DNA from 3 places in the Amycolatopsis sp. MEPSY49 genome. Region 3 is predicted to be linked to each of the others. Evidence: riboswitches for the same ligand, from Rfam matches in the RefSeq annotation. Region 3 holds a riboswitch; each other region holds the start of a gene.
What was found. Region 3 has a riboswitch for S-adenosylmethionine ahead of ABFJ78_RS08540 (methionine ABC transporter ATP-binding protein). Riboswitches for the same ligand answer to the same signal wherever they lie in the genome.
Positions count from the first base shown of each region.

Region 1 (3,239 bases), on a different contig from region 3:
CGCGGGTTGTCGGTGCAGTTGCGAGTGCCGAGGCAAATCGCGAGTTTCGTCCCGGCGCCAAGGCCGGGCAGGCTTGGGGTTGTGGTGGTGTGGCGGGAGGCGCCGAAGCTGCCGGGATCCTGGCCGTCGGGCGAGAGTGCGCCCGCTGCCCGCTGCCCGCTGCCCGCTGCCCGCCGCCGGACGCGGGGCGAGCACTTGGCTCGCCCCGGCCACCGGGCCGAGTGCGGTCGGTGGCGGGTAGTCCCGTGGCCGCCGGCCGTCCTGCGTGATCGCCCAACTGGCGCGCCGGTCGGGGCGAGCCGGCTGCTTGCGACCGGAAGCCGGGGCGGGCACGTGGCCCGCCCCGGCGGGACGTCAGTAGCCGAGTGCCTCGTTCACCGCGGCGGCCGACGGCGGCACGGTCGCCTTCGGGCCGATGTGGTTCTCGACCGCGTCTAGGGTCTTGAGGCCGTCGCCGGTGATCAGGAGGACCGTCTCGGCGTCCGGGTCGAGCTTGCCCGTCTCGACGAGCTTCTTCGCCGTGGCCACGGTGACCCCGCCGGCCGTCTCGGTGAAGATGCCCTCGGTGCGGGCCAGCAGCCGGATGCCTTCGACGACCTCTTCGTCGGTGACGTCCTCGATCGCGCCGCCGGTGCGGTTGACGATGTCGAGGACGTACGGGCCGTCGGCCGGGTTGCCGATCGCCAGCGAGCGGGCGATCGTGTCCGGCTTCACCGGCTGGACCACGTCCTGGCCGGCGCGGAACGCGGCCGACACCGGCGAGCAGCCGGTCGCCTGCGCGCCGAACACCTTGTACGGGCTGGCGTCCACGAGACCGAGCTGGCCCAGCTCGCGGAAACCCTTGTCCACCTTCGTCAACTGCGAACCGGAGGCGATCGGCACGACGATCTGCGGCGGGATGCGCCAGCCGAGCTGCTCGGCGACCTCGTAGGCCAGCGTCTTCGAGCCCTCCGAGTAGTACGGCCGGACGTTCACGTTCACGAACGCCCACTTCGGGTGCTCGCCGGCGAGCTCGGTGGCGAGGCGGTTGACGTCGTCGTAGTTGCCGTCGACGGCGATCAGGTCACCGTCGTACACCGCGGTGGTCAGGATCTTGGCGCGCTCGAGGGTCTTGGGGATCAGCACGACCGACCGCCAGCCGGCGCGGGCCGCGGCGGCGGCCGTCGCGTTGGCCAGGTTGCCGGTCGACGGACACGCGAGCACCTCGAACCCGAACTCGCGGGCCGCGGCCAGCGCGACGGCGACGACGCGGTCCTTGAACGAGTGCGTCGGGTTGCCGGTGTCGTCCTTGACCCACACGCGCTTGAGGCCGAGTTCCTTGGCGAGGCGGTCGGCGCGGATCAGCCGGGTCGCGCCGGGCTCGGTGTTCGGGATCTCTTCGACGTTGGACGGAACCGGGAGGAGCTTCTTGTAGCGCCAGATGTTCTTGGGGCCGGCCTCGATGTCTTCGCGGCGGACGCGGCCGAAGTCGTAGGCGACCTCGAGCGGCGAGAAGTCCTCGGCGGAGACGAACTCGGGGGCGAGCGGCTGCCGGTGACCCTCTTCCTTCGACACCAGTTCGACGGCGGGACCGAGATCCGGGGTCTTCGTGGTGGAGGTCGTGCCGAGGGTTGCGGTCATCGCGAGGTTCCTTTCCTCATCTGCCCCGCCGAAGCGGGCCGGAATTGGCACCGTGGTCGTCAGCTACCCCGCGATCGCGGGATGACGGGCTGTACGCCGGTTGCCGGGGCTTCGTCGGGCCGTTCCCTCTGCCCCTCTGGATGAGCGGTATTCGGTTGTCGGTGCGCGCGAGCGAGCGCGCCGCCTCGAGAACACCGTACGACATGGCGCTCACGCCGTGCCATGCCGGCCGCCCGACATCACCGGAGCGGGCGCACGACACCGCAAGTGAGAGGATCCTCGGGTGACCGCGCAAGCCACCGCCCCCGCCCCGCTGCACCTGGTGCTGGGCGAGGAAGAACTGCTGATCGAACGGGCCGTCCGCGAGACGCTCGCCGCCGCCCGCGCGATCGACGCCACGGCCGAGCTGACCCGGGTCCGGGTGTCGGATCTCACAGCCCCCGAGCTGGCCGAACTCGTCAGCCCGTCGCTGTTCAGCGAAGGCCGCGTGATCGTCCTGGAGTCGGCGCAGGACATCTCGCAGGAGCTTTCCGACGCCGTGGCGTCGTACCTGAAGGACCCCGCGGACGGCGTCGTGCTGGTCGTCGTGCACACCGGCGGTGGCCGCAGCAAGGCGGGCAAGTCGCTCCCCGGGGCGCTGAAGAAGGCCGGCGCCGAGGTCACGGAGTGCCCGAAGCTGACCAAGCCGGCCGAGCGCGAGCAGTTCGTGCGGCACGAGATCCGCCGCGCGGGCGGCAAGATCGACCCGGCGGGGGTCGCGGCCCTGATCGACGCGGTGGGCTCCGACCTGCGTGAACTCTCCTCGGCGGCGAGCCAGCTGGTCGCCGACACGGGCGGGACGGTCGACGCCGACGCCGTCCGCCGCTACCACCGCGGGCGCGCCGACGTGACGGGTTTCGCGGTCGCGGAGAAGGCGGTGAGCGGCGACCGGTCGGCGGCGCTGGAGTCGCTGCGCTGGGCGATGCAGCTGGGCGTCCCGCACGTCCTGGTGGCGGACGCACTGGCCGACGCCGTCCGCACGATCGCCCGGGTCTCGGGCGCGGGCCGCGGCAACCCGAACCAGCTGGCCGGCGAGCTGGGCATGCCGCCGTGGAAGATTCGCAAGGCCCAGGGCCAGTCGCGAGGCTGGAACCAGGACGGGCTGGCCACGGCGATGCGCGTGGTGGCGCGCCTGAACGCGGAGGTCAAGGGCGTGGCGGCCGATCCGGGCTACGCGCTCGAGCGCGCGGTCCTGGAGGTGGCGGCCGCCAAGGGCTGACCCCGGACATGAGGAAGGCCCCGGCCGAAGCCGGGGCCTTCCCAGAAATCAACCAGCTCAGAGCGCGTTGACGCGCTTCGCGAGCGCCGACTTCTTGTTGGCGGCCTGGTTGGCGTGGATGACGCCCTTCGAGACGGCCTTGTCCAGCTTCTGGGCGGCGTCGCGCTGCAGCTCGACGGCCTTGGCCTTGTCGCCGGCCTCGGCGGCTTCGCGGACCTTGCGGATCGCGGTCTTCACCGAGGACCGGATCGCCTGGTTGCGCTGACGCGCCTTCTCGTTCGTCGTGATGCGCTTGATCTGCGACTTGATGTTGGCCATAGGGCAACTCCTGTTTCACTCGGTGAGATCGCCGCCGCGCTGA
Region 1 covers NZ_JBDLYJ010000003.1:281,620-284,858, forward strand. Annotated here, with positions in the region: gene thrC (threonine synthase) at 355-1,620, opposite strand; SAM riboswitch class I at 1,634-1,767, opposite strand; gene holA (DNA polymerase III subunit delta) at 1,904-2,878, shown strand; gene rpsT (30S ribosomal protein S20) at 2,936-3,196, opposite strand.
Region 1: it holds a riboswitch for S-adenosylmethionine, as region 3 does, so the genes downstream of both, thrC (threonine synthase) here and ABFJ78_RS08540 (methionine ABC transporter ATP-binding protein) in region 3, are expected to answer to the same signal.

Region 2 (3,239 bases), on a different contig from region 3:
GGCCGGCCTGCGCGGCGCGGTGCCGATCGTGCTGGCCATGATCCCGCTGTCCCAGGGGTTGCCGGGCGCGCAACGGCTGGTCGACGCGGTGTTCGTGCTGGTGATCGTGTTGACGCTGGTCCAGGGCGCGACGCTCGGACCCCTCGGCCGCAAGCTCGGGCTGGCGAAGAAGTCCGAGCCGCACGAGGTCGAGGTCGACAGCGCACCGCTGGACGAGCTGGGCGCCGAGCTGCTGCAGGTCCGCATCCAGCCGGGGTCCAAGCTGCACGGCGTGTACTTGTCGGAGCTTCGGCTGCCGACGGGGGCGACGGTGAGCTTGGTAGTCCGCGAGGGCACGGGGTTCACCCCGCAGAAGACGAGCAGGCTGCAGGAGAACGACCAGCTGCTGGTGGTGACGACGGCCGCGGTCCGCGACGCGGTCGAGCGCCGGTTGCGGGCGGTGGACCGGGCCGGTCGGCTGGCACGGTGGCGGGGCGAGTCGGGGCGGTAACCCGTTCGGGGCCGCGGCCGGGCTGGGACCGATCGGACGATTCGCTGCCGGCTCGACCTGCCTACGAGCCGAGCGCCCGATCAACCCGCCGATCGCGAGGGCGGCCTTTCAAGCGCGGACAACCCAGCCAGGCGCATGAGTCGCCGCCAGGCCCCTTGCGCCGAGCACGTGCCCCAACCCCGGTGTACTGCTCGGCCCCGGCGGTGAAGCGCCAGCCGCCGATGGTCTTGCCGTCGACGGGTTCGGCGGCCAAAGGTTGGATCATGGGGAAGATCTCGGACGCGGAAGATCACCCTGACGGGAAAAGATCACCAGGTGGATGCGGAGAGTGGACAGGGATCGGACAACGCGCGGCTCAAGCAGAGCTCTGACCCTCGCGGGCTGTGAGCGGCGTCTCAGAATGTGAGGCGGGGGTTGGCCGCCGGCCGCGTTCTCGGTTACCTTCGGGCTCAGGTCATGAGTGCCAGCGCCAAGCCCCGGCTTGCTGGCCGGCAACCCTCCTACCGCGGTGGGGTGCCCCGGGTGAAGACCGGGCCGGTCGCGCCGTGCGACGGGCAAGCGCGGGCCCCTCGCCGGGGTCCCCCGGACCGCCGAGGAGGCACCGATGACTCTCGCCATCGACCGCACCAGCACGATCACCTCGCTCGAAACCGTTGTCGCGCACGACATCCCGGCCGTCGCCGGGGCCGCCCTGCGCGTCCCGCTCGTCACCGGCGAGACCGTCGGCTACGCCAACCTCGACCACGCCGCGAGCGCCCCCTGTCTCGACGCCGTCCGCGCGAAGGTCGACGAATTCCTGCCCTGGTACGCCAGCGTCCACCGCGGCGCCGGCTTCGCGTCCCAGGTCTCCACCAAGCTCTACGAGCGCACCCGCGACGTCCTGCGCCGCTTCGTCGACGCCCGGCGGACCGACACCGTCGTGTTCACCCGCAACACCACCGACTCCTTCAACCTGCTCGCCCGCAGCCTGCCCCGGCACACCACGGTGGTCGTCTTCGACACCGAGCACCACGCCGCGCTGCTGCCGTGGCAGGGCCCGAACGTCCGGCGGATCCCGACCCCGCGCACCCGCCTCGCCGCAGTGTCCGCTGTGGACGAAGCGCTCGCGGACGCCCCGCAGGGACCGCGATTGGTGGTCGTCACCGGAGCGTCCAATGTGACCGGTGAGCTCCTTCCGGTCGCCGAAATCGCCGCCGTCGCGCGGAAACACGGCGCTCGCATCGCGCTCGACGCGGCCCAGCTCGCCCCGCACCGCCGGATCTCGATCAAGGAACTGGACGTCGACTACGTCGCGCTGTCCGGCCACAAGCTGTACGCGCCTTTCGGTGCGGGCGCGCTGATCGGCCGCGCCGACTGGCTGCGCGCCGCCCGGCCGTACCTCTCCGGCGGCGGCGCGACCAAGCTCGTCACCGAAGACGCTGTCGTCTGGAACACCGGGCCCGAGCGCCACGAAGCCGGCTCGCCCAACACCGTCGGCGTGTACGCGCTCGGCGTCGCGTGCGAGACCCTGGCCGAAAACTGGGCCGCGATCGAAAGCCACGAGCAGGCCCTGCTGACCCGGCTGCGCAAGGGACTCGAAGGCATCCCGGGCTGCGCCGAGCTGCGGCTGTTCGACGCGCCGGTCGACCGGGTCGGCACGGTCAGCTTCGTCGTCGACGGCTTCGACCCCGGCTGGCTGGCCGCGGTCCTGTCGGCCGAGTACGGCATCGGCGTCCGCGACGGCGCCTTCTGCGCCCACATCGCGGCCAAGCGCCTGATCGGCGTCACGGGCGGCAGCGGGCAGCAGGCGATCCGCGTCAGCCTCGGCCTGGGCAGCACGGAGGAGCACGTCGACCGCGTGATCCGGGCGCTGCGCCAGATCGTCGCGCGCGGAGCCCGCTGGGAGTACGCGAAGGTGGACGGCCGCTGGGCCCCGGTCGGCGACCCGCGGGAGCTGCCGCCCTTCTGCTGAGCGCGAGCCCGGCCCGATGGGGAGAGGGCGGCGGTTCTGGTTCCCACTGGCACTGCTCGGGCTGACGCAGATCGGCCTGGTGGCGGTGCAGTTGCTGTCGCGCCGGAGCCCGGCCGAAGACCAGTCCGCGAACCTCCTCCTCCGGCCGTCGCCGACCGGGGCGGCGGGCTACGGCCGCCTGCAGTTCCTGACCCAGGGTCCGCTGTTCACGCCGGGGCCGGAGCTGCCGGCCGGGCCGGCGTGGCAGGTCGCGCTCGGCGTGGCGGTGCTCGGCACGGCGATCTGGTACTGGTTCGCGCTGCGGCCGGCCCGCACCGGCTGGTTCGTCCTCGGCACGATCGGCGCGCTCCTCGCCGTTCCGCTGCTGGACCTGGTCGGGTCGTGGCAGCTCCGCCTCGGCGACGGGCTGCGCGGCCCGCTGCCGGCCACTCTCGGCCTGCTGGTGCTCGCCGCGTACGAGCGCAGCAAGCTCGTCCTGGTCACCGCGGCCGGGTTCGCCGTGCTCGCCGTGGTGCTCGCGGCCGACCTCGTGGGTGCGCTGCTCTCGGCGGTCGTCCTGCTCACCGCGGCGTTCGCGGTCCTGCTGCGCCGGGCACCCGATACCCTGCGGTGATGGGGAGTGCGCGACGGTCCTGGTTCCCGTTGGCGGCGCTGGGGTTCGCGCTGCTGGTCATGGTGGCGGTCGACCTGCTGCCGAACGAGACCAACGCCGGCTTCGTGGCCGGACGGGGTTACGACCTGAGCCAGCACCTGTCCGGCCTCGGCACCGGCGAGGTTTCCGGCACGGGACTGCCGGAC
Region 2 covers NZ_JBDLYJ010000003.1:807,869-811,107, forward strand. Annotated here, with positions in the region: gene ABFJ78_RS18120 (potassium/proton antiporter) at 1-490, shown strand, start outside; SAM riboswitch class IV at 943-1,057, shown strand; gene ABFJ78_RS18125 (aminotransferase class V-fold PLP-dependent enzyme) at 1,095-2,441, shown strand; gene ABFJ78_RS18130 (hypothetical protein) at 2,458-3,054, shown strand; gene ABFJ78_RS18135 (hypothetical protein) at 3,054-3,239, shown strand, end outside.
Region 2: it holds a riboswitch for S-adenosylmethionine, as region 3 does, so the genes downstream of both, ABFJ78_RS18125 (aminotransferase class V-fold PLP-dependent enzyme) here and ABFJ78_RS08540 (methionine ABC transporter ATP-binding protein) in region 3, are expected to answer to the same signal.

Region 3 (3,239 bases):
CGGAACGGCCCTCGTCCCTCGTGGACGGGGGCCGTTCCGCGTGCGGCCCGCAGACCGGCAGCAGGCCTGGCTGCGCGAGAACGGCCTCGCCGTCGCGGACGAACTCGCGACCGAGTTCGACGATTTTCACGAAGACCTCGGTCGCAGCCTGGGCCACGGCGACGCGGCACCGATCCTCACCGAGCTGGACCGCCTGCTGGAGCGGATGAGCGGGGAAGCCGGCCTCTGGCGCACCGAAGCCCTCGCGACCGAATCGGACTGGCAGCGCGTCCGCGAGCCGGCGACGGCCGCCCTCGCGGTGCTGCCCGAGCACGATCGGTAAGCTCCACCGGTGGTTGAACTGCTGGGACCTGCCGAAATCCGCGGGCTGGCGGCCGAGCTCGACGTGCGGCCGACCAAGAAGCTCGGGCAGAACTTCGTGCACGATCCCAACACCGTCCGGCGGATCGTCGAGCTGGCCGGCGTCGGCGAAGGCGACGTCGTCCTCGAGGTCGGGCCCGGGCTCGGTTCGCTCACCCTCGGGCTGCTCGCCACCGGCGCGCACGTCGTCGCCGTCGAGATCGATCCCAAGCTCGCCGAACGGCTGCCCAAGACCGTCGCCGAGCGGGGGCCGGACGCCGCGGACCGGCTGACCGTCGTCGGCGCCGATGCCCTGCGCGTCACCCGCGAGCAGCTTGGCGAGCCGACCGCGCTCGTCGCCAACCTGCCCTACAACGTCGCCGTCCCCGTCGTGCTGCACCTGCTCGCCGAGGTGCCGTCCCTGAAATCCGGCCTCGTCATGGTCCAGACCGAGGTCGCCGACCGGATGGCCGCCGGCCCCGGCAGCCGGATCTACGGCGTCCCCAGCGTCAAGCTCGCCTGGTACGGCCCGGCCCGCAAGGTCGCCGCCGTGCCGCGCTCGGTGTTCTGGCCGGTGCCCAACGTCGACTCGGCGCTCGTCGCCTTCGAACGCGGTGACGCTCCGGCGTCGGACGACCGCGATCGGCTCTTCGGCCTCGTCGACGCCGCTTTCTCACAGCGCAGGAAGACCCTCCGGGCCGCACTCGCCGGCTGGGCGGGCTCCGCCGAGCGGGCCGGCGAACTGCTCACGGCCGCCGGGATCGACCCGAAGACCCGCGGTGAGCAGCTGGATGTGCACGACTTCGCGAGGATCGCCGCGGTCCGTTAGCAGGTCCACAGTGGAAGTCAACGCAGTCCGGCGAAAATACGCCTCTTGCCGTGCCATCTCGCGATTCGGACACCTCCAGACGTGTGATCTGGGCCAACGGGCTTGCTTTCGCTCCTCGGGATCGGTTTTACTCAGTACGTCCATCCCGAGCGACTGAGAGACCTGGCTCGCCGAAGTCGCAGCAACCACCCTCCACAGGGCAGGTGCTACCGCCAGGACCGATGGAGGCCGTTTCCGATGAAGAGGGTAGCCCGCCCCCTGCTCCTGACCAGGCGTCGCGTTGTCGACGAAGGCCGCCGCTCCGTGACCGCATGTCGACGCTCCCACTGAGCTTGTCGTAGCCGGTCCACCTCTTCTTCACGCACCGTCCACATAGGACGGATTTCGCTTGCGGCCGGGTGCCGCGCGCTGCGCGCACCCCGTTTTCTGGAGCCTTCGTGATCACCGTCGAAAACCTGTCCAAAACCTTTGCCACCAACGGAAATTCGGTCGTCGCCCTGCGGGACGTGAGCGTCGACGTCCAGGCCGGCTCGCTGTTCGGCGTGGTCGGCCCCGCCGGTTCGGGCAAGTCCGTCCTGGCGCGGTGCATCGCGCTGCAGGAGCGGCCCGACCGCGGCGTCGTCCGGCTCGACGGCCTCAACACCGGCACCCTCGACGGCCGCCGCCTGCGCGAGATCCGCCGTCAGCTCGGCGTCGTCTCGACCAAGCCGGAGCTGATCGCCGAGCGCACCATCGCCGGCAACATCGCCTCCCCGCTCGAGCAGCTCGGCGTCGACGGCCCGCAGCGCCGCAGCCGGGTCGGCTCGCTGCTCGACCTCGTCGGCCTGACGCAGCGCGCGACGCAGCGTCCCGGCGAGCTGTCGGAGGGTCAGCTTCGCCGCGTCGCGGTCGCGAAGGCCCTCGCGGCGGCGCCCGCCGTGCTGCTGGCCGACGACCCGACGGCCGGCGTCGACCCGGAGGAGGCCGGCTCGGTGCTCACCGTGCTCGACCGCGCCCGCTCCGAGCTGGGCACCACCGTCGTCATCACGACGCCGGACGCCGGCGTGGTCCGCCGGGTCTGCGACGACGTCGCGGTGCTCGAAGACGGCACGGTCGTCGAGCGCGGCACGGTGCTCGACCTGATCTCCGACCCGGCCAGCCGCACCGCGCAGGCGCTGCTGCCCGCCATCGAGACCACCCGCTCGCAGTCGTCGCGCTACGACCGCTCGGTCGACGTCGTGCTGGTCGGCTTCGCGTCGGTCGGCGCGCTGCTGCCGGAGGCGGCGGGCCGGTTCGACGTCGAGTTCGCCACCATCGGCGGCGGCCTGACCCGCATCGGCGACACCCCGGTCGGCCGCTTCCGCCTTGGCGTCCGCGGCGAGCGCGCCGACGCGGCCCTCGCGTGGGTCGCCGAGCGCGGCGGCCACGTGACGCACACCGCCCGCGGCCCGCAGGGCGTCGCGGCAGCCTGACCCAAGCGCCCCAATGTGGCCTTCGGTGCGTCAGACGCACCCAAGGCGGCCTTCGGTGCGTCTGACGCAACCAAGGCCACATTGGGGCGTTTTCGCGGGCACGTAGGCTGGTCGGGTGCTCGCCGTAGTTCCGCCCCCAGTCACCGTCCGGGTCCCGGCCAAGGTCAACCTGCACCTGGCGGTCGACGACCTGCGCGAAGACGGTTACCACGAGCTGGTGACCGTGTTCCAGGCCCTGTCGCTGACCGACGAGGTGACCGTCGCCGTCACCGAAGAGCCAGGGCTGGAGATCTACGGCGAGGGTGAGGGCACGGTCCCGACCGGCCCCGAAAACCTGGCCTGGCGCGCGGTCGAAGCGCTGTCCGCGCACGTCGGGCGCACCGGCGACCCGAAGATCCGGGTGGTGCTGCGCAAGGGCATCCCGGTCGCGGGCGGCATGGCCGGCGGCAGCGCCGACGCGGCCGCGACCCTGGTCGGGCTGGCGAGCCTGTGGAACCTCGACGTCACGCGCGACGAACTCGCCGAGATCGCCGCCGGCCTGGGCAGCGACGTCCCCTTCGCGCTCTACGGCGGCACGGCGCTGGGCACCGGGCGCGGCGAGCGGCTCGTCCCGGTGCTGT
Region 3 covers NZ_JBDLYJ010000001.1:1,694,383-1,697,621, forward strand. Annotated here, with positions in the region: gene ABFJ78_RS08530 (hypothetical protein) at 41-322, shown strand; gene rsmA (16S rRNA (adenine(1518)-N(6)/adenine(1519)-N(6))-dimethyltransferase RsmA) at 332-1,168, shown strand; SAM riboswitch class I at 1,306-1,396, shown strand; gene ABFJ78_RS08540 (methionine ABC transporter ATP-binding protein) at 1,606-2,619, shown strand; gene ABFJ78_RS08545 (4-(cytidine 5'-diphospho)-2-C-methyl-D-erythritol kinase) at 2,735-3,239, shown strand, end outside.